DNA from 2 places in the Blautia sp. AM47-4 genome. Region 1 is predicted to be linked to the other one. Evidence: riboswitches for the same ligand, from Rfam matches in the RefSeq annotation. Region 1 holds a riboswitch; the other holds the start of a gene.
The links. A riboswitch is a leader RNA that binds a small molecule or an ion and turns the genes downstream of it on or off. The one in region 1 is predicted to bind cobalamin.

Region 1 (12,616 bases):
TGGCTTGATGCACACCCGGATTTCGACTGGGATAAAGAGTGCGAGGAGGCGAAAAAAGTAGCCGATGCGATCAAAGCAGACGGCTGGACATTCGCAAGCCATACCTGGGGCCATATCCGTGTCGGCGACAAACCGATCGAGACGATCCAGGCGGATACCGAGAAATGGCTGACGTATGTTGCACCGCTCATCGGCGGAAGCGATATCATCATCTTTGCACATGGACAGGATCTTTCCGACTGGCACGATTACACGATGGACAATGAGAAGTTTGCTTACTTAAAGAGCCAGGGCTTCAACATCTACTGCAACGTAGATTCCTCCCAGTATTTTGTTCAGGTAAGAGACAATTACCTGCGTATGGGACGAAGAAACCTGGATGGATACCGTCTGTACCAGAACCTCTACGGAGGCGGCGAGGACAGAACAAGCGATCTGTTTGATTCTGCCTCTGTTATTGATCCGCAGCGGCCGACAGATCCATCTCTTTACAATTTAGGTTAAAGAATTTTGAAAATGAAAAAGATCTCACAGAACTTTCTATTATTTATAGAAGAAAGTCTGTGGGATCTTTTTTTCAGCAGGGCGAACCGTTTACAGATATTTTTCTACGAGCGGAAACGGCAGAGGCCCGAGACGGAGCAGTTTTTCATGGAAACCGATCAATGAGAATGAGTCACCTTCCTGTTCCCGCACTTCCGAGAGGAGCTGCGAAAACGAGAGCGATCCGACACAGTATTTCAGATAGTTCGCCGGTGTCTCGAGAATATACTGATATAAAGAGGCAGCGGCCGACGCATCCGTGATGCCGAACTGCGCCAGAAAGGCTGACGCATCCGAGAGGAGCCATCCCTGGCTGTGGATTCCGAGATCCAGCAGCGAGCAGAGGGTAAGATGCACAGAGCGGTTCAGATACCAGAGACGGCAGAGCGCCTGCGTGTTTGCATCGAGATTACGTGCGGCGTAGCGGCAGGCATATGATTCAACGTAGGTTGCCCATCCTTCCACATAACCCGACGGCGCGTAGAGATGGCGGATCAGAAGCGGGTCGGAGCGCGAGAACGAGACGGTCTGGTACAGATGGCCGGGAAAGCCCTCGTGGGCAAGTGTGGAATACAGTTCGATGCCGGTCATCTCATCCGCGGGATTCAGGTAAATGGAGTTGGGTGAATTGATATCGGCGGGCGGTGTGAGATAAAAGGCGGGGCTTAAAAAATCCTTGAGGGAGTCATCCACGGTCTTTACTTCGTATGCGATACCCGAAAGAACGGGAAAATCTTCAGAAACGGCATTCTGCAGATCGGCAAGCATTTCCTCCGGCGTGGAGAACGGCAGCACGAGCGCCTGCTCGGAGAGGGAGAGCGACGGATTCTGATCGAGAATGATCTGCATTTCGGCACACTGGTCCGCAAGCTGCTGTGTTAAAAGGCGGGTCAGCTCCTCCGGTGAAGCATCAACACCGACGCGGCTGCGGAGAAGATATGCATAGTAGGAAAGTCCGCCTTCCTGCCGGGAAAGACCACCGGCGTTCTGTGTTCCTTTGCCGCGGAGTGAAGAAAGCGCATCGGAAAGAGAGCGGTAGGCGGGAAAAACACAGGAGGTAAGGAGTTTTTCATGCGTCTGCAGACAGAGATTCCTTTCCGCCTCAGAAAACAGTGAAGACGCCTGCAGTTTATTCTGAAAAACGGTGTGGAGCAGATGGCTTTCCGGTGTATCCGCGTCGGCGAGAAAAGCACTGCACTGGTGGATAATGCCATCGACCGCAAGGTCATTCTGAAACACGCCCTGCCGGGATTTTTCCTGTTCGAGTGCGATGAGGTCGGAGAAATAGCGCGGGAGATCCTGCAGAAGATGGAGGTAGTCGGCGATATCCTGCTGTGTGCGGAACGGGTATTCTGCGAGCAGAATGGGAAGCTGTGCCTGAATCCCGAGCGACGGACCGAGCGGTTCCGCAAGAAGGCTGGTGCTGCCCGGCATTTTCTCGCAGTCCAGCTCGTAGAGCAGAAGATCGAGCGTGATCTGATTTTCCGCGGAGAGGCGGTTGCGATGAAAGGATGTGAGCGTTGTTTCCACACTCTGCAGCAGGGCATCATACGAGGTGCGGTCAGGGATGGAAACCGTGCCGAACGAGGCGGTGCCGGGGGCAATTCCGCGGGAAGCCGGATCAGCGAGGGTATAGTGGAGCGTGATGGCAGAAGAGGTTACCTCGGAGTGGAACCGTTCCTCCACATACGCGGAAAACCGGCGGTTCTCACCAGGGGAAAAGAACGGGGAAAAATACCAGAACAGCAGGGCGAAAAGAAGTCCGCCGCACAGAAGCAGAGGGAACAGGATGCGGCGGTGCAGAGAAGCTGGTTTCATAGAATAGGCTCCGGTGCGGACAGTTATCATAAAGTATGTAAAAAATGCTGATTTTATGCGCTTTTTCCGTGGCCTTTCATTTGACTTTCCAAAACGGCTTTGCTATAATCAGTAACGAATGAAATAAGGGACTTTTCAGTGCAGAACGGATTTGAAAAAGAATCCGCGAAGGTAAAAGAGAATCAGGTGGAAATCCTGAGCGATCCGGTCACTGTAAGCAGGGAGTGTTAGCTGCAGAAATGCCATTGTGCGAAACGCATGAGAAGGCGCGGCTGCCGTGAAGATCTGCGAGTCAGGAAACCTGCTGGAAAGGTTAGTGAATCGCTTCCGATGAAAGCATATATTCATGGAAAGATGTACGAAGTAAAATCGGACATCTGCTTTTTTGTCGCCATGCGTCCGAAAAAGAGCTCCGGTGGAGAAACTCTTTTGCAGAAAAAGCAGATGTCTGTTTGTCTTTTCGCAGAAAAAATGTGTCCTCAAAAACAAGATTACTTGCAGGGAGACATCATTGACGGGGACAGGCACCGCCCAGTTGCCTGAAAAAGTCAGACGGAATCCGGAGCAGATGCGCGAAGGAGATCCGAAGAAAAGGAGAAGTTATGAAAGGAAATTCAAGCAAATTTCTGGCACTGCTGCTGTCGGCGTCCATGATCATGAGCCCGACTGCCAGCGTATTAGCAGATACGCAGGAAAAAGCAGCACAGACAGAAAGCAGCGCAGCCGCAGAGGAAGCGCCGCAGAGCGAAGAAACAGCAGAGACGGCAGAACCGGAAACAACACCGGCAGAAACCGAGAGCAGTGAAAGCACTGCAGAGACTCCGGCAGAAGAGCCGACGGAAACACCGGCCGCGCCTGCAGAGGATCAGACACTGGCAGGATCTGACGAGACCGAGACACCATCCGCAGATGAGGATGCTTCGGAAGATACTGCAGAGGACACTGCAAAAGACGGTGAAGAGACTGCCGATACCACAGAAAAAGAGCCGGAAGCAGCAGATGAGACTTCCCAAGATGCTGAAAAAGAAACACTGGCAAAAGAAGAAACCAAAGATGCTGTAAAAGAGAATACCAGTCCGGCGGCAGAACAGCCGAAAACGGAAGTAAAAGAAACAACCAAAAATGAGGCATCCAATACAGCCGAGGAGAAAGAAACAAAAGCAGCGGAAGCAGCAAAACCGGCAGATGGTGAGTATGAGACTTCTGCAGAAGCAACCGGAAGCATGTTCCGTGTGATTTCTTCCAGACTCATCGTAAAAGATGGAAAACTGAAAGCATCCATTCTGCTGAGTGGAACCGGCTATGATTACCTGTATACGGGAACAGCAGCAGAAGCTGCCGCAGCAGATGAAAAGAGCTGGATTGCTCCGACAGGAAGCGAAACCTATACGGATACGAAGACTGGTGCAGAAAAGACCGGATATCGTTTTGAAATTCCGGTGGAAGAGCTTGACAAACAGATGGATGTTGCCGTTCGCTCAGCCAAGAAAAAAACATGGCTGATAAAACCGTTACGATCCACAGCACCGATGCAATCCCGACGGTAACACCGGAACCAACCGAGACTCCAAGCGAAAATCCAGGTGAGGATTCCTCGAATAAGCCAGCCAGTGTAGAAGCACCGGTTACCAAAGAGGACGGCAGCGTATTCAAAATGTTCGTCATCTCCGAGGCAACAATGATCAACAAGGGCGATAAACTCGTTCTTACACTGAAAACAAACAACGTATCATTTGATAAACTGTATCTTGGAAAGAACGATGACCTTGCAAAAACACCGGCTATCCAGGGAATGCAGGAAGCAAACGGCGGTTATTCCTTTACATTTGAAGTAGATGCGGACAAAGCCGGCACAACCGTTCCGATCGTTCTTGGAAAGAAAGACGGAACCTGGTACACCAAACAGCAGCTTTATCTTGCAGTTCCGGGAAGCAAAACACCGGAAGTAACTCCGATACCGGAGCCGACCGAGACTCCGGTCCCGACTGCAACCCCGACTCCGAGTGAGACTCCGGTTCCAACCGCAACTCCAACTCCGGAACCGGCGAAAGTAGAAAACGGTATCTACAGCGGAACCGCGGAGACCGGCGCAGCTATGTTCAAAGTAGTCGGCGTAGAGCTGACCGTAAAAGACGGCGACATGAAAGCACGCATCACGTTAAGTGGTGTTGCCTACGATTATCTGTACATGGGAACACCGGAAGAGGCAGCTGCCACAGACAAGAGTGCATGGATTGCAGGCGTCGGCACCGTTGATTACACAACAGCAGACGGCGAGACGAAAACAGGAATGCAGTATGATATTCCGGTAGCAGCACTCGATCAGGCACTTGTTGTTTCTTCCCATTCTGCAAAACGGGATAAATGGTATGCAAGAACCATTACTATTGCATCTTCCAGTCTGAAAAAGACCGCAGATCTTCCGGCAGATGAGACCAATAAAGTAGCAGATGGTATTTACAGTGCAGAGGCAACAACTAATGCAGCAATGTTCAAGGTAGTCGGCGTAAAACTGACCGCGAAAAACGGAAAAATGACAGCAGTTATCACCTTAAGCGGAAGCGGCTATGATTATCTGTATATGGGAACCGGAAAAGATGCGGCAGCAGAGAGCGGCGCATGGATCGCTTCCACCGGAAAAGTGGACTACACCTTAGACGGTGAAACCAAAACCGGAATGCAGTTTGAAATCCCGGTAGAGGCACTTGATCAGGAATTTGCTGTAGCAGCTCATGCAGTAAAGAGCGGCAAATGGTACGACAGAGCCATCACGATTGCATCTTCCAGCCTGAAAAAGACCGGAGACCTTCCGTCGGATGACAACAAGGGCGATACTCCGAAACCAACCCTCGTTCCGACCAATACCCCAACCGTATCTCCATCTGAGACACCGGTTGTAAAACCCACCAGCACCCCGACTCCGGCACCGACCCAGAAACCGGCCGATACCAAACCGGAGCAGGAATCCAAATATGAGTCTGACTTAAGCGGCGGCACATCCAAAGTAGACAGTGCAACCACACTGGCAGACGGCGTTTACACACCAGACGGATTCTCCTTCTCCGGCGGATCCGGAAAGGTAACCATCTCCTGCAGCAAGATTACTGTAACGAACGGACAGGCTTATGCAACGATCGCATTCAGCAGTCCGTACTACGGATATGTAAAAGCAAACGGAAATAAATACATGGCAAATGTCAGCGGCGGAAGCAGCATCTTCACCATTCCGGTTGAGCTGAACAAGAACAATACCATCATCGGTATGACCACCAGAATGTCCGTTGCCCATGAGATTTCCTACAACATCTTCATCTCCTTGGCAGCAGCAAAGAAGGGCGGCAGCACTTCTTCCAGCACAGGATTTGTAAAAGCAGACGGAACAATCTCCACGATCAGCACCGATAACTCCAAGTTGGATACCACCGCTCCAGAGATCATGGGACTGGAATACAAAGCAGAGACAAAACTTGCTTACGCAGAGTACTTCAAGATGTATCATTACGACGAAGGCATCACCCTGCTGGAGATCGATATGACAAAAGATACCGAGCGTGATCCGGAGAAACAGAACGAGGACGACAAGAAAGCAGAAGATACCGATACCGCAGCAGCGGAGGATACCGCAGCAGCAACCGACGAGGAAGAAGCGGCAGCAGCATCCGATTCCAAAAAGACCAGCACTGAGAAAGCGAAAGATCTGACCGAAAAGACAAAAGAGCTGTACGAAGGCAATGTTGTCAAATATCTGATCGTTCCGAAAGATGTTGAGATTCCGGCAGGACTGGACAAAGATATGATCGTGATCCAGCTTCCGGTTGAGAAAACATACGTAGCATCTGAGGATGCCCTGAAACTTCTCGATGAGCAGTTAGACGCAGCAGAGAGCATCAAAGCAGTCGGCATGGAGCAGAAAGACTGCCAGATCGAAAACATTGCAAAAGCAATGGAAGACAAAAAAATCTCCTTCGACGGAGCATTCGATGATCTGGACTACAAAGCTCTGGTAAAAGACGAAATCGATTTTGCAATTCTTCCGTCTGAGTTCCTTCCGGGAAATGCAAAAGATGAGGAAGATGCTGATGCAGCCGACGAGACCGCAGATACCAAAGCTGAGGATCAGAAGGACGATAAAGACGATAAGACAACGGATGAGAAAGCAGACGAAGACAAGACTACGGAAGAACTTCTGAAAGAGGAAAATGAGCGTCTGTCCGACACCGCAGAGCGTCTGGCAACCCTGACCATTCCGATGCTGGTTGACCGTTCCGCAGACGAGAAGACCGATCTTGCGAAAGCAGAGTGGCTGAAAGTCTACGGCGTGATCTTCGGATGCGAGGATCAGGCAAACGAGCTGTTCCAGCAGATGGTAAAGGCAGAAGAGAATAAATAAGTACAATAATTTGCAGCAAAAAATGAGAAAGGGCTGCTGCCGTATGGCAGCGGCTTTTTCTTTCAGAAAGGAATATCAAATGACAGGAAAAAACGAAAGAAAGCTGAAAAAATGGGCCGCACTTTTTCTTGCAGCAGCGATGTCACTGACGGCCTGCGGCAGCACCGCATCAACGGGAAGCAGCACATCGTCCGCGTCGGGCACTTCGGCAGTTTCTGAGAGCAGCACATCCACAGCATCCGCAGCAGACGTTTCCGAAAGCCAGACGGAGAGCACATCCGTCTCGGAAAGTACGGCTGAAAGTGAAAGCACCTCCGAAGCCACTGCTGCGAGCAGCACCTCCGGGAGTGATACCGCATCCGCGGATGGTTTCGCAACGACAGACGATGTCAGCGACGCACCGGACATCACCGGAATCACCATCGAGAGCAAGATGGTCCTGAATTACGCGGAGTGCTTTAACGTATACTACTGCACAGACGGCTATAAACTGATCGATGTCAAAGACGGCGCGCAGTATCTGCTCGTCCCGGACGGAAAAGAGGCGCCGGATGACCTCGATTCCGACGTAATTGTAATCCATCAGCCGCTGGAACGCATCTACATGGCAGCAACCTCTCCGATGGCGCTGTTCGATGCCATCGACTCCCTCGATACGATTCGTCTCTCCGGTGAAACCGCAGACAACTGGTACGTACAGGATGCCGTTGACGCGATGAATGCCGGAACGATGATCTTCGCCGGAAAATACAGTGAGCCGGATTACGAACTTCTGGTCAGTGAGAACTGTGATCTGGCCATTGAATCCACGATGATCCTCCATTCCCCGAAGGTACAGGAGATGATCGAGATGCTCGATATTCCGGTCTTCATCGACCGTTCCAGCTACGAATCCCAGCCTCTTGGCAGAACCGAATGGATCAAACTCTACGGTGCCATGCTGGACAAAGAGGAGGAGGCAGCCGACTTCTTTGCAAATCAGGCAAGTGTTGTGGAAAATCTGAAGGATTTCCAGAATACCGAAAAAACGGTCGCTTTCTTCTATATTAATACGAGCGGAGCTGCCGTTGTGCGGAACCCGGAGGACTACATTTCCAACATGATCGAGCTTGGCGGTGCGCGCAACGCCTTCCGTGATCTCCAGGACGACAGCGGAAAAACATCCGTGCCGATCACGATGGAGCAGTTCTACGATACGGCCGAAGATGCGGACTACCTGATCTACAACGCAAGCATCGATTCCACCGTCAAAACCCTGGACGACCTGCTGGCAAAGGATTCCATGTTTGCCGATTACAAAGCAGTCAAAGAGGGCAACGTCTGGACAACCGAGAAATCCATGTATCAGGCAACCGATAAAATTGCACAGTTTACCAACGACATTAACCTTCTGGTAACGGGCGGCGATCCGGATCAGATGGTATTCTTAAGAAAATTATCCTGATGGAGGAACGTATGTCAGAGAAAAAAAATATGACAGGAAAAGAGAACAGTTTCCATATGGAAAACTTCCGGCGCCGTTCGCGGTATGCCGCTGTGTTCCTGGTGCTGATTCTGGCGTTCGCCGCCATCACCGTGCTGAATATCAATTCCGGAAACGTAAATATTTCGATTCCGGAAATTTTCCGGATTCTGCTGCGGCGGACCGGAGAGGGGAAAGCGTACAATATTATCTGGAAAATCCGCCTTCCGCGTATTCTGATGGCGGCAATCCTGGGCGGTGCTCTGTCCCTGTCGGGCTTCCTTTTACAGACTTTCTTTGAAAACCCGATTGCCGGTCCGTTTGTTCTTGGAATTTCCTCGGGAGCCAAAATGGTCGTGGCGCTGACCATGATCTTTTATCTGGAGCGGGCGCGCAATATCACATCTTACACGATGATTGTTGCAGCATTCTTAGGATCCCTTCTCTCCGTCAGCTTCATTCTGCTGATGTCCCGGCGGATCAAAAATATGGCAGGACTTCTCGTCGGCGGTATTATGATCGGTTACATCTGCTCGGCGGTCACGGATTTTGTTGTCACCTTCGCGGAGGATTCCGATATCGTCAACCTCCACGGCTGGTCACAGGGAAGCTTCTCCGGCATGAGCTGGAGCAACGTAGCGATCTCTGCGGCTGTGATCGGCATCACCTTTGTCATCACGTTCCTGATGGCAAAACCGATCGGTGCATATCAGCTCGGTGAGGCGTATGCGCAGAGCATGGGTGTCAACATCAAAGTATTCCGCATCGCGCTGATTCTGCTTTCGAGTATTCTCTCCGCATGCGTCACCGCATTTGCCGGTCCGATTTCGTTTGTCGGCATTGCCGTCCCGTTCCTCGTTAAACAGAGCCTCGGCACATCGCGTCCGCTCGTCGTAATCCCGGGAACGTTCCTCGGCGGAGCCGTCTTCTGTATGATGTGCGACCTGATCGCGCGTATGGCGTTTGCACCGCTGGAGCTGTCCATCAGTACGGTCACATCAATCTTTGGTGCGCCGGTCGTCATTTTCATGATGCTGCGCCGGAAAAGGGGGTAAGAGAATATGAATGAATATTATTTTCATCTGGACCACCTGACGGTCGGCTATGATAAGAAGCCGCTGATCAAAGATATCTGCATCGGCATCGAAAAAGGCGAGATCGTTACGCTGATCGGACCGAACGGTTCCGGTAAATCAACGATTCTGAAAAGCATCACCCGCCAGTTAAAGCTGGTCGGCGGAAATGTGGAGTTTGACGGGAAAAACCTGCATGAGCTTTCGTTCCGCGAGTTGTCCACGAAGATGGCCGTTGTGCTGACGGAGCGCATGAAGCCGGAGCTGATGACCTGCCACGATATTGTGGCAACGGGCCGCTATCCGTACACCGGACGGCTCGGCATGCTGACCCGCGAGGATGAGGAGAAGGTCGAGAAGGCGATGCGCGCCGTTCATGCCGAAGAGCTCGGCGGCCGCGATTTCAACGCCATCAGCGACGGCCAGCGCCAGAGAGTGCTTCTTGCGCGTGCGATCTGTCAGGAGCCGGAGGTCATCATCCTCGACGAGCCAACTTCTTTCCTCGATATCCGCCACAAGCTGGAACTGCTCGCGATTCTGCGCCGCATGGCAAAGGAGAAGGGCATCACCGTCATCATGTCGCTGCATGAGATCGATCTGGCACAGAAAATTTCAGATAAGATCATCTGCGTCAAGGGCGATGCTATTTCCCATTTCGGCGCACCGGAGACAATTTTCCGCGAGGATATCATCCGCGAACTATACGAGATTGACAATGGTTCGTTTGACCCGTGCTTCGGAAGCATCGAGCTGCCGCGGCCGGAGGGAACACCGCGCGTCTTTGTCCTCGCAGGCGGCGGAACGGGAATCCCGGTGTTCCGGAAACTGCAGAAGGAAAATGTCCCGTTTGCGGCAGGCGTCCTGTATACGAACGATATCGATTACCAGCTCGCCCGCATTCTGGCGATGGAGACGGTAACCGAAGCACCGTTCCAGGAGATCAGCGACGAGGCATTTGCCCGCGCCTGCGAGCTGATGAAGAGCTGTGAACGTGTCATCGACACCGGCGTCCCGGTGGGCATGTGCAACCGCCGGATCGAAGAGCTGAGGGCAGAAGCAAAGCGGCTTGGAAAGCTGGCAGAGTAAAACAAAGAAAAATCCAATCAAAATCTCCTGTCTGGGAACGAAACAATCGTTTTCCGAACAGGAGATTTTCTTTTTGCAGCCATTGTAAAAACAGCAAAAGAACACGAAAAATGTAATATTAAATTGTACGAAAAATTCACACAATTCAAGTCAAAAACCAACAGAGATTGACACTTAAAAAGTCAAGTGCTTTATAAAATCTTTTGGCGAAATAACGGTTTTCTCTGTTATGACCAAAACACGCGTTCTGATTTCGCAAGATTTAAACACATGCTTTCCACACCGTTTTTCGTGGATAATGTGGATAACTCGGTGTATAACTTGTTTTTAGGCATGTTTTCGGTGGTTAACTATGTGGATAACTTGTGGACGGGATGTTTATAAAATTGGCCCGTGTGGGAAAAAACCGGTTTCTTTGTGCAATTTCGACAAAAAGAGGTTTTAAAGTTTTACACGACTGACATGAAAGGTTTTTCAGATTTCAGAAACTACGGAAAAACAGAAAAAAGCAGGCAGTTCTCCGTACAATACGAAGAATGCCTGCTTTTGCCGTATTCTATTCGAAAGAAGCCATCAGTGGCTGATCAGATATTTCTCTACCGAAGTCACACAGTTCGCGCCGTCGGCGGCTGCAGTGATGATCTGACGGAGCTGCTTCGTGCGGACATCGCCTGCGGCGAACACGCCCGGCACGCTCGTCACACCGTCTTCGCCGGCTTTGATGTAGCCAGCCTCATCGGTTTCTACGATGCCTGCGATCAGTGCGGAGACCGGAACGATGCCGACGGCAATAAACACGCCGTCTACCGTGATCACACCGGCTTCCCCTGCCTTTTTGTTCGTTACCTTCACGCCGGACACCATCTCGTTTCCTTCGATGGAATCCACAACCGTATCCCACACCATTTCCACATTCGGCAGTGCCAGCAGTGCATCCTGGAGAACACCGGCTGCCCGCAGTTCATCGCGGCGGTGGATCACGTAAACCTTTTTGCACGTTCTGGCAAGGAAAATCGCATCCTCCACGGCGACATCGCCGCCGCCGATAACGGCAACGGTTTTGTCTTTGAAAAATGCGCCGTCACACGTTGCACAGTAAGAGACGCCCATGCCGGAGAGCTCCTTTTCACCAGGTACATTTAACGCGCGGTGCTCCGCACCGGTTGCAAGAATGACCGTTTTGGCATGATACTCATTTTTTCTCGTGCGGACAATCTTGATCTCTTCGTCAAGAACAAGCTCCTTCACACGCTCACGGGAAAATTCCGCGCCCATTTTTTCAGCGTGTGCGCGCAGCGTGCTTCCGAGATCCATGCCGCTGATGCCCGGAAGGCCGGGATAGTTGTCTACTTCATAGGTATTCAGCACCTGGCCGCCGCTTGCAAAGTTTGCCTCAATCGTAAGAGAGGAGAGCTTTGCGCGTTTCGCATAAATCGCGGCAGAAAGACCCGCCGGGCCGGAGCCGATGATGATAACGTCGTATAAGTTTTCCATAAAAATCCTCGTTTTCGTCTGTAGTAAGCTGCCATGCAGCCATTTTTCTGAAAGTATCGTTACGGAGCCGGTGTTTCGGACGGTTCCTGACTGTCGGAAACGGAAGATGAATCTTCCGCGGAAGTTTTTTTGGCTTCTTCTTCCGGCGCTTCCGGCTGGTTGTGAACCACCTTGATGCTGCGTACCAGCTTCAGATCGTTGTCGATGCCGATTTCAGTGTAGTCCAGCTTTTCGTCATCACTATAGAATGTGTAGAGTGTCAGGTTACTATCCTCTTTTTCCGTTTTTTCTGATTTGGCATCCCCTGCCTTCGCCAGAAAATCGCTCTCGGAAGTGCCGAGCGTGATGCCGTTTGTGATTGAAATCGGAATCTTTGTCGTATCGAGATCGCCGTACAGCGAAGTAACAAAACAGTTGCGTACTGTCGTCGCCTCCGCGCCGTAATTATGTACGGTGCAGTAAAGCTTCTGACCGCCCTTTTCCAGCGTGACGTAGCCGTATTTTCCGTTTAAAACGGCCGTATCGGACTCTTTCGTATTGACGGTCCAGTCGTGGTCCAGAAGTTCACTGACCGGAACGGGAAGATGATAGAGTACATCGTCAAAGCGGACGGTCCAGTCGTTGATTTTACTGCTGTCGGCTTCCGGTGCCTGGTAGGCCTCCACTTCCGGTGTTGTGGCATCGCTGACACCATCGAGCGCTTCTGCATCAGCCGTGGTCGTAAAGTTCTGCATATCGAGGGAATACAGA
Region 2 (12,616 bases), on a different contig from region 1:
ATTGCTTCATATTATGATGGCGGCAATTATTCTTGGAACAATGGGATATTTATGTGCGATCTTCCTGACGATTCTGGCAGGACAGGTCATCGTGCATGGCTTACTGACGGGCGCGGCAGGGACGAGCCTTTCGGTGCAAAACATGTGGCTTGTACATACCCCGGTAAAAACGATACTCACGGTGATGATCGTGATCGCGGTGCTGCGCGGCATTCTGCATTATGCGGAGCAGTACTGCAACCACTTTATTGCTTTTAAACTGCTGGCGATCATCCGCCATAAAGTGTTTGCAGCTTTGCGGAAGCTCTGCCCGGCGAAGCTGGAAGGACGGGACAAAGGAAATCTGATTTCGATTATCACAACCGATATCGAACTTCTGGAAGTATTCTATGCGCATACGATTTCTCCGATTGCGATTGCAGCATTAACTTCTCTGATTATGGTATGCTTCATTGGAAGATACCATGTTCTGGCAGGGCTGCTTGCACTTACGGCGTATCTGACGGTCGGCGTTGTGATCCCGATGTGGAACGGAAAGCGCGGAAGCCAGAAAGGAATGGAGTTCCGGACAGGCTTTGGCGAGCTGAACAGCTTCGTGCTGGATTCCCTGCGTGGCCTCGACGAGACGATTCAGTACGGACAGGGCGAAAAACGGAAAGAGCAGATGTCAGGGCGGTCGAAAGAACTGGCTTCTGTGCAGGAAAACTTAAGCCGCATGGAAGGCTCCCAGCGGTCTGCCACCAACATGGTGATTCTTCTGGCATCGTTCGGCATGCTGGCACTGACGATCTATCTTTACACGAAAGGCGGGATCGGATTTGAGGGAGTCCTGACCTGCACAGTCGCGATGATGGGTTCCTTCGGCCCGGTCGTGGCGCTGTCCAGCCTGTCGAATAACCTGAATCAGACGCTGGCAAGCGGCGAGCGTGTGCTTTCCCTTCTCGAGGAAGCGCCGCTGGTGGAGGAAATTCCGGGAGATGCGGCATCCGGCGGTGACCACGCATTTGCAGGAGCCGAGGCGCAGAATGTAACGTTTGCCTACGAAGACGAGACGATTCTGGATCAGTATTCGCTGAAACTGGAACCGGGAAAAATCACCGGCATCCACGGCGCGAGCGGTTCCGGAAAATCGACGATCTTAAAACTTCTGATGCGCTTCTGGGATGTCCAGACGGGGCGCGTTTCCGTGGACGGAGCCGATGTCCGCAAAATCCCGACAAAGCATCTGCGCGATATGGAAAGCTATGTGACGCAGGAGACACACCTGTTCCACGATTCGATTGCGAACAATATCGCTATTGCAAAACCCGGCGCGAAGCGGGAAGAAATTATGGAGGCGGCGAAGAAGGCGTCCATACATGATTTCATCATGACACTGCCAAATGGCTACGACACCGAAGTCGGAGAACTCGGCGATACGCTGTCCGGCGGAGAAAAACAGCGGATCGGTATCGCGCGGGCATTCCTGCATGACGCATCCATGATCCTGCTGGACGAGCCGACATCGAATCTTGATTCCTTAAATGAAGGAATTATTCTGAAATCCCTGAAAGAATCGGCAGAAGAGAAAACCATTGTGCTCGTATCGCACAGAGTGTCCACGATGAACGTCGCGGATGTGGTATATGAAATGGAAAATGGCCGGATTTCCTGATTTTACAGCACTTGACAGAGAAAAGACGATGTGCTACACTAACAGTCGTTAAAGAAAAGACAATTAAATATCGATGTGTAAGGTGTCGGACATACGTGTCCGGTGAAAAGGGAAGCAGGTGTGAATCCTGCACGAACTCGTCACCGTATTTTGCAAGCAGGGGAATGATCCACTGGGAAACCGGGAAGGAGACCGATGCGCTGGAGTCAAATCCTGAAGCAATGAGCCGGGAGACCTGCCTTTCGCAGTACAGGAACGTTACGTTCGTGCCACGAGGAACTGGCAGTACAAAACAGGAAAGCGGACATTTGCCCCACAGCGGGTGAGATGGTTTTCTTTGTGATAAAAATACTGGAAGCCCCTCGTTGAAAAACGAAAGGGCTTCTTTCTATTTACGCGGGCAACGAGCCAAAGTCCGTGCTTGCACGAGACCTTAGCGACTGCCGCGATAACTTGAGAAACTCGCGGAGCGTGTTTCTCATAGTTTGAAATGTAAAACGTCCCCGATATTGGTTGTTGCAAAGATACCAGCAAATGGGAGGAAAACAAAAATGAAAAAGAAACTTGTAGTCGCTTTAATTTCAGCAGCTATGGTAACATCTATGCTCGGCGCATGCGGAAGCAGCAACGCATCCAGCAGCAGCGCAAGCAGCACAGCAACAAGCAGCGTAAGTGCATCTTCCGCATCTGAGGAAGACACCACAGCAGCAAGCAGCAGCGTAAGCGCATCTTCTGCATCTGAAGAGGTATCCGCAGATGCAGACCAGGAGGCAGCAGATAAAGTGGCAGCTTTGATTGACGCAATTTATGTACAGGAAAGAAATGATAACACCGACGAGCAGTGCAAAGAAGCAAAAGAGGCATGGGATGCCCTGACAGACGCGCAGAAGGAACTTGTAGAAGGAGAGAACGCAGATCCGGATTACTTCGGAAGAGACACAGGTGATGCTTCCAAGGATGATCCGTTAAACGGAGACGAGATCGGCGAGAATGAGCTTCTGGTTGTAAGCTTTGGTACTTCCTTCAACGACAGCCGTGCTGAGGATATCGGAGGCGTTGAGAAAGCTCTGCAGGCTGCATATCCGGACTGGTCCGTAAGACGTGCCTTCACTGCACAGATCATCATCAACCATGTACAGGCCCGCGATGACGAGAAGATCGACAACGTAGATCAGGCACTGGAAAGAGCTGTAAGCAATGGCGTGAAAAAACTGATTATTCAGCCGACTCATCTGATGCACGGCGCAGAGTACGACGAGCTGAAAGAAGCAGTAGATAGCTATAAAGATAAATTTGAGTCCGTAACCATCGCAGAGCCGCTGCTTGGCGAGGTTGGAAGTGACGCTACCGTAATCAACGAGGACAAACAGGCCGTTGCAGAAGCAATCACGGCACAGGCAGTAAAATCTGCAAATTATGACAGTCTGGATGCAGCAGCAGAGGACGGCACTGCTTTCGTATTTATGGGACATGGTACTTCCCACACTGCAAATGTAACCTACAGCCAGATGCAGACACAGATGGATACTCTTGGATACAAAAACGTATTCATCGGAACCGTTGAGGGCAAGCCGGAAGAGACCGCTTGCGAGAACGTGATCGAGGCAGTAAAAGCAGCCGGATACAAGAAAGTAATTCTTCGGCCGCTGATGGTTGTTGCAGGTGACCACGCAAACAACGATATGGCAGGCGAGGATGAGGATTCCTGGAAGAGCCAGTTTGAGGCATCCGGTGCATTCGACGAGATCGACACTCAGATCGAAGGTCTTGGAAGAATTGATGCTGTTGAGCAGCTGTATGTACAGCATACCAAGGCAGCTATGGACGGCAACGGCGTTCAGGACGATGCTGAATAATTAGGGGTTGCATTCCGAACGTAAAATAGAGTAAAATAAGATCCGGCAGTACGGCTGAAGAGACTCAGTGTGCTGTCGGATTTTAAGTTGAGCGGATGAAAAAGATCCGCTTCAAGGTGATACAAGGAGGAAATTTATTATGAGAAAAAAATTGGCAGTTCTTTTTCTTGGAGCAGCACTGACTGTATCCATGCTCGGCGCATGTGGCGGAAAGGATGCAGCGTCATCTTCTGCATCTGCAGTATCTGCGTCTTCTGCGGCAGACGCATCTTCCGCTTCTGTACAGGATGCATCTAAGGCAGAGAGCAGTACATCCACATCAGATGTTTCAGCAGAAAGCGTATCGGCAGCGGAGACTGCAGGAGAAAGCAGCGCATCAGAGCTGGAAGACGGTACGTATACGGCAGACTTCAATACAGACAGCAATATGTTCCATGTCAATGAAGCAAAAGAAGGAAAAGGTGTCCTGACGGTAAAAGACGGAAAAATGACCATCCACGTCAGCCTGGTATCCAAAAACATTGTCAATGTCTTTGTGGGAACAAAAGAAGAAGCGCAGGCAGACGGTGCAGAGCTGATCGAGCCGACCACAGATGAGGTAACGTATTCTGACGGAACCACAGATGAAGTGTACGGCTTTGATATCCCGGTAGAAAAACTGGACGAGGATTTCAATGTTGCGATCATTGGTAAAAAAGGAACCTGGTATGATCATGTAGTCAGCGTATCCAATCCGGTACCACAGGAGTAATCCGGGAAAAAACAAAAAAGATATCCACAGAAGGTGAACCATTTTGCACCGCCTGTCCACAGAAATTGTGGACAGAGAGGGGAAAAACGGTTCCCTTTGTGGATATCTTTTCTTATTTCTCCGGAAACAGTTTGCGGAACAGAAAACGGATGAAGGGTCCGCAGTACATGAGCTGCCAGAAGAAGGCAACCGGGAAATTTAAGAACGTGGTTTGGAGCCAGACAGCGACAAATTCTTTTCCGGCATTTTTAAACAGCAGTGTTGCAATAAAACTCATAATCGGACACATAATAGCAATAATCATAATGGAAATTGCCAGCGTGATTACGATCGGACGATCCTGCGGTGTTACCATGCAAAAAGCTAATTTGTGAGCCAGATGATCCACGAGGAAAAACTCGAGGATAAAAGCGGCCGGCCACATGATTATCATCTCGTGAAACGCCATCAGAAAGACCTGATTTGTCATTCCGCCGATGTTCATGGAAATGTTGTAGCAGATCATGGCATAGACCATCAGAAAGGACATCATGAGGGTAAATACAACGTTTTGAAATTTTGTTTTTGGCATCGATTGTTCTCCTTTTCTTTGCAATTTTGAAAAATGGGCGCAAAAAAGACACATGTGTTGTTCGTTAACCAAGCAATGCACTTGTGCCGTTTCCAATCTGATACCAATCTTTTCTGCAGTTTTTAATTTTGAACCGTCGATTATTATAACGTCTCCGGCGGCGTTTGGCAAGAGAAAATTGAGAAATTTTTAAAAAAGACAGATAAACAAGAAAATTCGATGCGTGCTGGAAGCACGGTTTGGCGAATGGTGCGGGGAACGGCACCGGCGGGAAAAAGAATGGATTGCGAAACGGGAGCGGGATTGCTACAATAGAACATAGTGAAAACAAAGAGAAAACGCAAAAGGAAATCAATATTATGTCAGAGATCAGAAAAATCGAAAACTTTGCGGCGCCGGAGCTCGACGTGTATGCGCGTCTTTCAGAACCGCAGTTATTGCACTATTATGAACCGCAGCCAGGCCTTTTTCTTGCGGAGAGTCCGCGTGTCATCGAGCGTGCGCTGGATGCCGGATATGAACCGGTTTCGTTCCTTGCCGGAAGCGCAGAGCTTGCCGCAAACGAAGCACTCTTTGCGCACTGCCCGGACGCGCCGGTCTATACAGCAGAGACGAAGGTGCTGGAACAGCTCACAGGCTTTGCCCTCACGCGCGGCATGCTCTGCGCGATGCACCGCCGCACGCTTCCGGCTATGGAGGAAATCTGCCGGAATGCCCGCCGCGTGGCGATTCTGGAAAATGTCGTGAACCCGACGAATGTCGGTGCGATTTTCCGTTCCGCCGCCGCGCTTGGCATCGATGCCGTGCTCCTCACATCAGGCTGCAGCAACCCGCTGTACCGCCGCGCCATCCGCGTGAGCATGGGAAATGTCTTCCAGGTCCCGTGGACCGTGCTGCCAGGCGGCAGTTACTGGCCGGAGCAGGGAATTGCTTCACTGCAGGAACTTGGATTTTATACCGTTGCGATGGCATTAAAAGAAGACTCCGTTCCGATGGATGATCCGTCGTTAAAAACGCATGAAAAGCTCGCCATTCTGCTCGGAACCGAGGGTGACGGACTGGCAAGTGATACGATCGCTGAAACAGATGCAACCGTGCTGATTCCGATGACACACGGTGTGGATTCACTGAACGTCGCTGCGGCGAGCGCTGTCGCATTCTGGGAGCTGGCGGGAAGAAGATAAAGATGTTCCGTCGGTACCGGAGATTACGGAATAAAAATAGGATCAGAGATAGATTTTCGGGATGCATATTTTGATGCATCCCTTTTTGAATTTACGGATTTTGAAATTCCTTCCGATACATCTGCGGCGTACATCCCACTTTGTTTCGGAACTGCCGGTTGAAGTTGGAAAGGTTGCGGAAACCATTGTCGTACGCGATTTCGGACACACTCCGCGTCGTACTGCGCAGCGCCTCGCAGGCGGCTTTGATCCGAAGCTGTGTCAGATATTCAACGGCCCCGAGTCCGAAGGTCTGCTTAAAACAGCTCATAAAATAGCTTTTGCTCAAATGCGACAGCCTGGCAAGTTCCTCTATGGTAATCGGGTCGGCGAAGTGCTCCTGGATATAGGCGAGCACAGGCCGCAGGTTTTCAGCAGCCGCAGGCATGGCGGGACGATCGGTGCAGAGTTCCGGCGATGCGGCGAGCAGATAGAAGAAGCGGAGCAGCTCACTTTTCAGCAGAAGATCGGAGACAGCAGAGTTTTCACGGATGCAGCGGAAAATCTGATGGACGGATGCAGAAAGTGCAGCATAACCGGAATGTTCGGGTGAAATCGGTGCCTGGATGCGGCGCCGGGCGGAGAAAAACGGCTGCAGAATTTCCGTGTAGCTGCGGTCGTCATACCCGCCGATCAGCATATTCTGGTGGAAAACAATCGTATCATAAAACATCGACTCCTGCTCGGCGGGCAGAATGGCATGTACGAGGTTCGGCTGAATCAGAAAAATATCACCGGCATGCGCCGTAAGCAGACGGTCCTCATACTGAAAATACCCCGTTCCGCGTTTGATATAATTCAGCTCCATCTCCCCGTGCCAGTGCAGCGGTACGCCGGGAAAATAGTCGGGCATCCGGCAGTCATAATAACTGTAGGGAACCTGCATGGAGCCGTGCTGGCGTTTTTCTTTCGCAGCAGAAAGCATCATAAAATCCTCCTCCAAAAAGCATGTCCGTAAAATGCCGGGAATGGCAGAGCGTGGCATGGATAAAATCAGTTAATGTTCACTCAGCAGTGAAACACTTGCTGTTTCGCTGCGTAAGAAAGTGATTCAGGTGTGAGCAGCCCTCCTTTTGCGAAGCAAAACTTTAAATGAGGGTTGCGAAGGTTACAGTTCGCTGGGTACCAGTGAACTGTAACTAAAATCATAGAATAGTATTAGAATGAAATAGGAAATTACTGGTATTTCAGCGGATACAGTAGTAATATATCATATAGAAACACTTGCTGCAACGACGAAAATACAGCAGAAATAAGAGCGAAAGAGGGAAAGAAAAAATGTCAAAATGGTTAGATAACGCAGTATTTTATGAGATTTACCCGCAGTCCTTCAACGACACCAACGCCGACGGAATCGGAGATTTCCAGGGTATCATTGAAAAATTAGACTACATCAAGGAGCTGGGCTGCAACGCCATCTGGATCAACCCGTGCTTCCTGTCCCCATTCGGTGATGCAGGATACGATGTCGCAGATTACTGCCGCGTTGCACCGCGCTACGGAACGAATGAGGATCTGAAGAGAGTTTTCGAAGAGGCACACAAACGTGACATGCACGTTCTGCTCGACCTGGTTCCGGGCCATACATCTGTTGAGCATCCATGGTTCAAAGAATCCATGAAAGCAGACCGCAATGAATTTACAGACCGCTACGTATGGACCAATAACGTATGGGAAGCACCGGAAGGAATGGGAAGCCTGCGCGGCATTTCCGAGCGTGACGGCGCCTGCGCCATCAACTTCTTCTCCAACCAGCCGGCCCTGAACTATGGCTTTTATCAGCCGGATCCGGAAAAACCGTGGCAGCAGTCCTTTGATGATGAGGGACCGCAGGCAACGCTGGCAGCGATGGAAGATGTCATGAGATTCTGGCTGAACATGGGCTGCGACGGCTTCCGTGTCGATATGGCGGGCTCCCTGGTAAAGAACGATCAGGAAGGCAAAGGAACCATCCGCCTGTGGCAGCAGGTACGGAAATTTCTCGACGCCGAGTTCCCGGATGCAGCCATGGTATCCGAGTGGGGCGAGCCGGACAAATCCTTACAGGGCGGCTTCCACATGGACTTCCTGCTTCACTTTGGACCGTCCCATTACAACGATCTGTTCCGCTGCGATGAGCCATTCTTCTCCAAACGCGGAAAAGGAGATATCTCTGAGTTTGTAGAGACCTACAAAACCAACTACAATAAGACCGCACAGAAAGGCCTGATCTGCATCCCGTCCGGAAACCATGATATGGACCGTCTGGCACGCCGTCTGCAGGGGGATGAGCTGAAAATTGCTTTCGCTTTCCTTCTTTCCATGCCAGGTGCGCCGTTCATCTACTACGGTGATGAAATCGGTATGCGCTACGTCGAAGGCCTGAAATCCGTTGAGGGCGGATACAACCGCACCGGTTCCCGTTCTCCGATGCAGTGGGATGACAGCACCAACGCAGGATTCTCCAGCGCACCGGCCAGTGACCTCTACATCACCATGGACCCGGGCAAAGACCGTCCGACCGCCAAAGCACAGATGGCCGATCCGGATTCCCTGTACCACGAAGTTAAAAAACTCATCCAGATCCGCCAGAGCAGCAAAGCACTCTTAAGCCGCGGAACCATCGAGTTCGTTTATGCAGAGAAAAACCAGTATCCGCTGGCATACGTCCGTGAGGCTGAGGGTGAAAAAGTCCTCGTTATCATCAACCCATCCGACAAAGAGCAGTCCTTCCCATACAGTGCAGAGCTGAAGGATGTCTACACGATCGGAGGAAAAGCAGAATCCAAAGACGGAACCATCACCATCCCGGCACAGTCCGCAGGATTCTATCATATCTGATCGAAAATAAAAATGACAGGGAGATCCAATCGAATTTTTTCGGAGGATCTCCCTGTTTTTAAATATGATACACTCTCAGCTCATGCAATGCCCTGGTCGCTGCAATATACTGCGCCTGCATCATTATCTCCCGTTTCTCGTCCTTCGGGAAAATAGAGAACACCTGATCAAACTCCAGCCCTTTCGCCAGATAAAATGTGGTAACCGTCAGTCCTTTCTTAAAACTGGAGCTGTCACGGTTCAGCCAAGAAAGCCGCTTCCCGCAGTCAAAATCTTTTTCTGCCAGAATCCCCCGCAAAATTAAATAAGCCCGTTCCGCCGTCTTCTCATCCGGTACAATCACCGCCGCCGTCTCATACGTTTTCTCATCTGGAAACAGCGTATCCACTGCCTCCCGCAGAGCCGCCTCAAGATCCGTGACATCCCGTTCCAACACCGGCATTCCGTGCCGTTCAAACAGCTCCAGATCCGTCACGCCAATGAGATTTGCCGCATACGACGCAATTTCCACCGTATTCCGGTAACTCTTCCGCATCTCAATCCGCCGCAGATCCTTCCCGAAAATCCCCGGTAAAAACTGCAGTACATCCTGCTGCTGATCCGCCATCGTCTGCGCCCGGTCGCCGAGAATCGTCATCTTACAGGAAAACATCCGCCGGATAATCAGATACTGGAGCAGCGAATAATCCTGCATTTCATCAATCACCAGATGCTTAATATTCGACCGCTCCGCCTGCCGCGACAGGCGGTACTTCAGATACAGAATCGGATACACATCCTCATACCGCAGTTTCCGCTTCTCCAACGGCCGCCGCGGCAGCGTCTGATATCCCTCTTTCTTCAGAAAACGATTGTAGAGAACATAAAAATCCATCGTCTCATACATCTTCCGGAATTTTTCGATGAGCGGAATCCGCTCCTCCTCCGGCAGATCCCGGTTCAGCAGCGTCTCGATCTCGTCAATAAACGTCTCCGCCACCGCATCCATCCGCGAGAGCAGCGGAATATCCGCAAACTTGTCATAAAACAGCGTAATAATCTCCGATTCTGACTTCACAAACGACTTATACGAAACGTCTGAGAAATTCATCAGCTCGTCCTCAAGCTCCAGCGCAAATCCCTCCATCTGGTCCACAAACGCCTGCGACTGTTTTAAAGCAAACCGTTCTGCGGCTTTTGGATCCCGCATCTCCCGCTCAATCTGATCACAGCGGTCCTCACAGTCCGCCGCCGTGTCCTGTAATTTGCGGTAAGCAAAGAGATCAAAACTCATCTCCTGAATATTCTCCTCACCGAGCTCCGGCAGAATATGTGAAATATAATCCGAAAATACCCCGTTCGGCGATAAAATCAGAATATTCGAAGACTTCAGATTCTGTCTGTCATGATACAAAAGGTAGGCAATCCGATGCAGCGCCACCGATGTCTTGCCGCTTCCCGCCGCTCCCTGAATTACCAGAATCCGGTCCTTCGTATTGCGGATGATCGCATTCTGTTCCTTCTGAATTGTGCGGATAATATTCTTCAGCTGTACCTCGCCGTTGCTGCCAAGCTCCGCCTTTAAAATATCATCATCAATTTTCACATCACTCTCAAATCCGTAAATCATCTTTCCATCCCGGATCTTATACTGCCACTTGGAACAGATTTCCCCTGTCATCTCGCCGCCCGGAGCCAGATAGGAAGCCGGCCCGCGGTCAAAATCGTAGAAAAGACCGCTGACCGGGCTTCTCCAGTCGTAAATCAGCGGCAGCTCGCCCGGCCGCTCCGCAAAATTGCCGATGCCGATATAGAAAATTTCCGGCTCATCATCCCCGTCATAGCAGAAATCCACACGCCCGAAGAACGGAGAATCCAGCATTTTCCGGAAGCGGCTCCGCAGAAGAAGCTGCTCCTGATTCGCATTCACCTGATGCAGCAGCGCCTGCTGATTGTCGTAATCCTCATATCCGTACTGGTCCATCTCGGTATAGTTCTGCCAGTAATAATCGTGCATATTTTCAATTTCTTTCTGTCCGTCCAGCAGAGACTGACTGATCTCGGCAAGACGCGCCTGCAGCTTTTCCAGCACAAAAGAAAGATATTCCTGTCCGTTTTTCTGGTCTGTCATAAAAGGAAACCTCCTCTTAAAAATATAATGTCGAGTGCCGGAAAACCCGGCTGATCTTATCAGTATAGCAGACAGGCACGTTTCCTGCAATTCAAACATAAAATAAAGAAAAATCCCCTTTGAGGTGCCGCTTTTCTTGGAACCCTTTTTAAAACCACTGTCTGCACAGGAAGAAAAAAGCTGTCTGGATGCGTATCAGAGGGGCGATACAAAAGCCAGAGACATTCTGGTCGAGCGGAATCTGCGCCTGGTCGCGCACGTTGTGAAAAAGTATCAGGGCCTGCCCGATGATCTCGACGATCTGATTTCCATTGGAACGATCGGCCTCATCAAGGCGGTGATGACATATGATTCGAAAAAAGGAAACCGGCTGGCCGCATACGCCGCCCGCTGTATTGATAATGAGCTGCTGATGTATCTTCGGAGCAAAAAGAAAACGGCACGGGAGATTTCCCTCTACGAGCGATCGGAACCGACAAGGAGGGAAATGAGATCCATCTGCTCGACATCGTGGAGGGCGGCGGGGAGGATATCGCGGAACAGTACAACCGGAAAGAGGACGCGGTGCGGCTGTACTGTTATCTGGATTCGGAATTAAAAGAGCAGGAAAAACAGGTGCTTCTTCTCCGGTACGGCCTTGGCGGAAAAGCAGAATACACACAGAAACAGGTCGCTGCCCGGCTCGGCATCAGCCGTTCGTACGTGTCGCGGATCGAGAAGAATGCAATTGAAAAGTTGCGGTTACGGTTTGCCGCTTCGTAAATGCTTGACATTTCAAACGGACTGCTTCTATAATAAAGGGTAAGGAAATCAGGTGCAGAAAAGGTTTCCTTATCCTTACTTTTTCGAACAAAAATCAAAGATAATATCTTCCCGGTGTTCTTGCCGGACATTTTCCCAAAATGAAAAATAAATAGGAACTATACGACCTGCTACTGAAAGAAAAGGAGGTTTTCTTTGTATTGCAGTGTATTATCAGCCACCGTCTCGGGCATGGAGATGATTCCGGTGCAGGTGGAGGCGGATGTCAGTGACGGCATGCCGCAGTTTACGATGGTCGGCTACGTGAGTGCCAGGTAAAGGAGGCGCAGGACCGCGTGCGGACAGCCTCAAAAACATGGGAATTTCCCTGCCGCCGAAACGAATTACGATTAATTTATCCCCGGCGGACGTCCGAAAAGAAGGATCGCGTTTCGATCTTCCGATTGCAGCGGGCGTTCTGATGACGCTCGGCCGGATTCCGCCCGGGTCACTCCGGAAAACGATGGTGCTCGGCGAACTCGGCCTTGACGGCCATGTGCAGGAGATCAGCGGTGTATTTCCGGCAGCGGCGAAGGCGCGGGAGCTTGGATGCACAACGCTTCTTGTTCCGGCCGGAAATGCCGCGGAAGGGGGTCTGGTCGGCGGGCTTCACGTCGTTGGAATCCAGAATTTACAGGAGCTTTTGAATTACTGCTGTGAAGGGAAAATGCCGTCGCTTCCGTCTATAGAAAATCAAAAGAAGGAGGACGGAAAAGAGCCGGACTTTTCCGAAGTGCAGGGCCAGACGGCGGCGCGGCGGGCGGCGCTCATCGCTGCGGCCGGATTTCACAATCTGCTGATGCTGGGGCCGCCGGGCAGCGGAAAATCCA

Region 2: it holds a riboswitch for cobalamin, as region 1 does, so the genes downstream of both, DW965_RS07765 (sirohydrochlorin cobaltochelatase) here and DW965_RS12490 (hypothetical protein) in region 1, are expected to answer to the same signal.

What each region holds. Positions count from the first base shown of each region.
Region 1 covers NZ_QUHY01000018.1:47,626-60,241, reverse strand. Annotated here, with positions in the region: gene DW965_RS12505 (polysaccharide deacetylase) at 1-504, shown strand, start outside; gene DW965_RS12500 (DUF885 domain-containing protein) at 595-2,361, opposite strand; cobalamin riboswitch at 2,481-2,684, shown strand; gene DW965_RS12490 (hypothetical protein) at 2,964-3,908, shown strand; gene DW965_RS12485 (hypothetical protein) at 3,857-6,751, shown strand; gene DW965_RS12480 (ABC transporter substrate-binding protein) at 6,831-8,195, shown strand; gene DW965_RS12475 (FecCD family ABC transporter permease) at 8,207-9,268, shown strand; gene DW965_RS12470 (ABC transporter ATP-binding protein) at 9,275-10,372, shown strand; gene trxB (thioredoxin-disulfide reductase) at 10,946-11,866, opposite strand; gene DW965_RS12460 (hypothetical protein) at 11,926-12,616, opposite strand, start outside.
Region 2 covers NZ_QUHY01000008.1:127,430-140,045, reverse strand. Annotated here, with positions in the region: gene DW965_RS07770 (amino acid ABC transporter ATP-binding/permease protein) at 1-1,654, shown strand, start outside; cobalamin riboswitch at 1,718-1,911, shown strand; gene DW965_RS07765 (sirohydrochlorin cobaltochelatase) at 2,206-3,510, shown strand; gene DW965_RS07760 (hypothetical protein) at 3,650-4,261, shown strand; gene DW965_RS07755 (DUF2798 domain-containing protein) at 4,374-4,832, opposite strand; gene DW965_RS07750 (TrmH family RNA methyltransferase) at 5,192-6,016, shown strand; gene DW965_RS07745 (AraC family transcriptional regulator) at 6,108-6,983, opposite strand; gene DW965_RS07740 (alpha-amylase family glycosyl hydrolase) at 7,334-8,875, shown strand; gene DW965_RS07735 (HelD family protein) at 8,934-10,985, opposite strand; partial or broken gene sigK (RNA polymerase sporulation sigma factor SigK) at 11,122-11,747, shown strand; gene DW965_RS21120 (hypothetical protein) at 11,943-12,065, shown strand; gene DW965_RS07725 (YifB family Mg chelatase-like AAA ATPase) at 12,055-12,616, shown strand, end outside.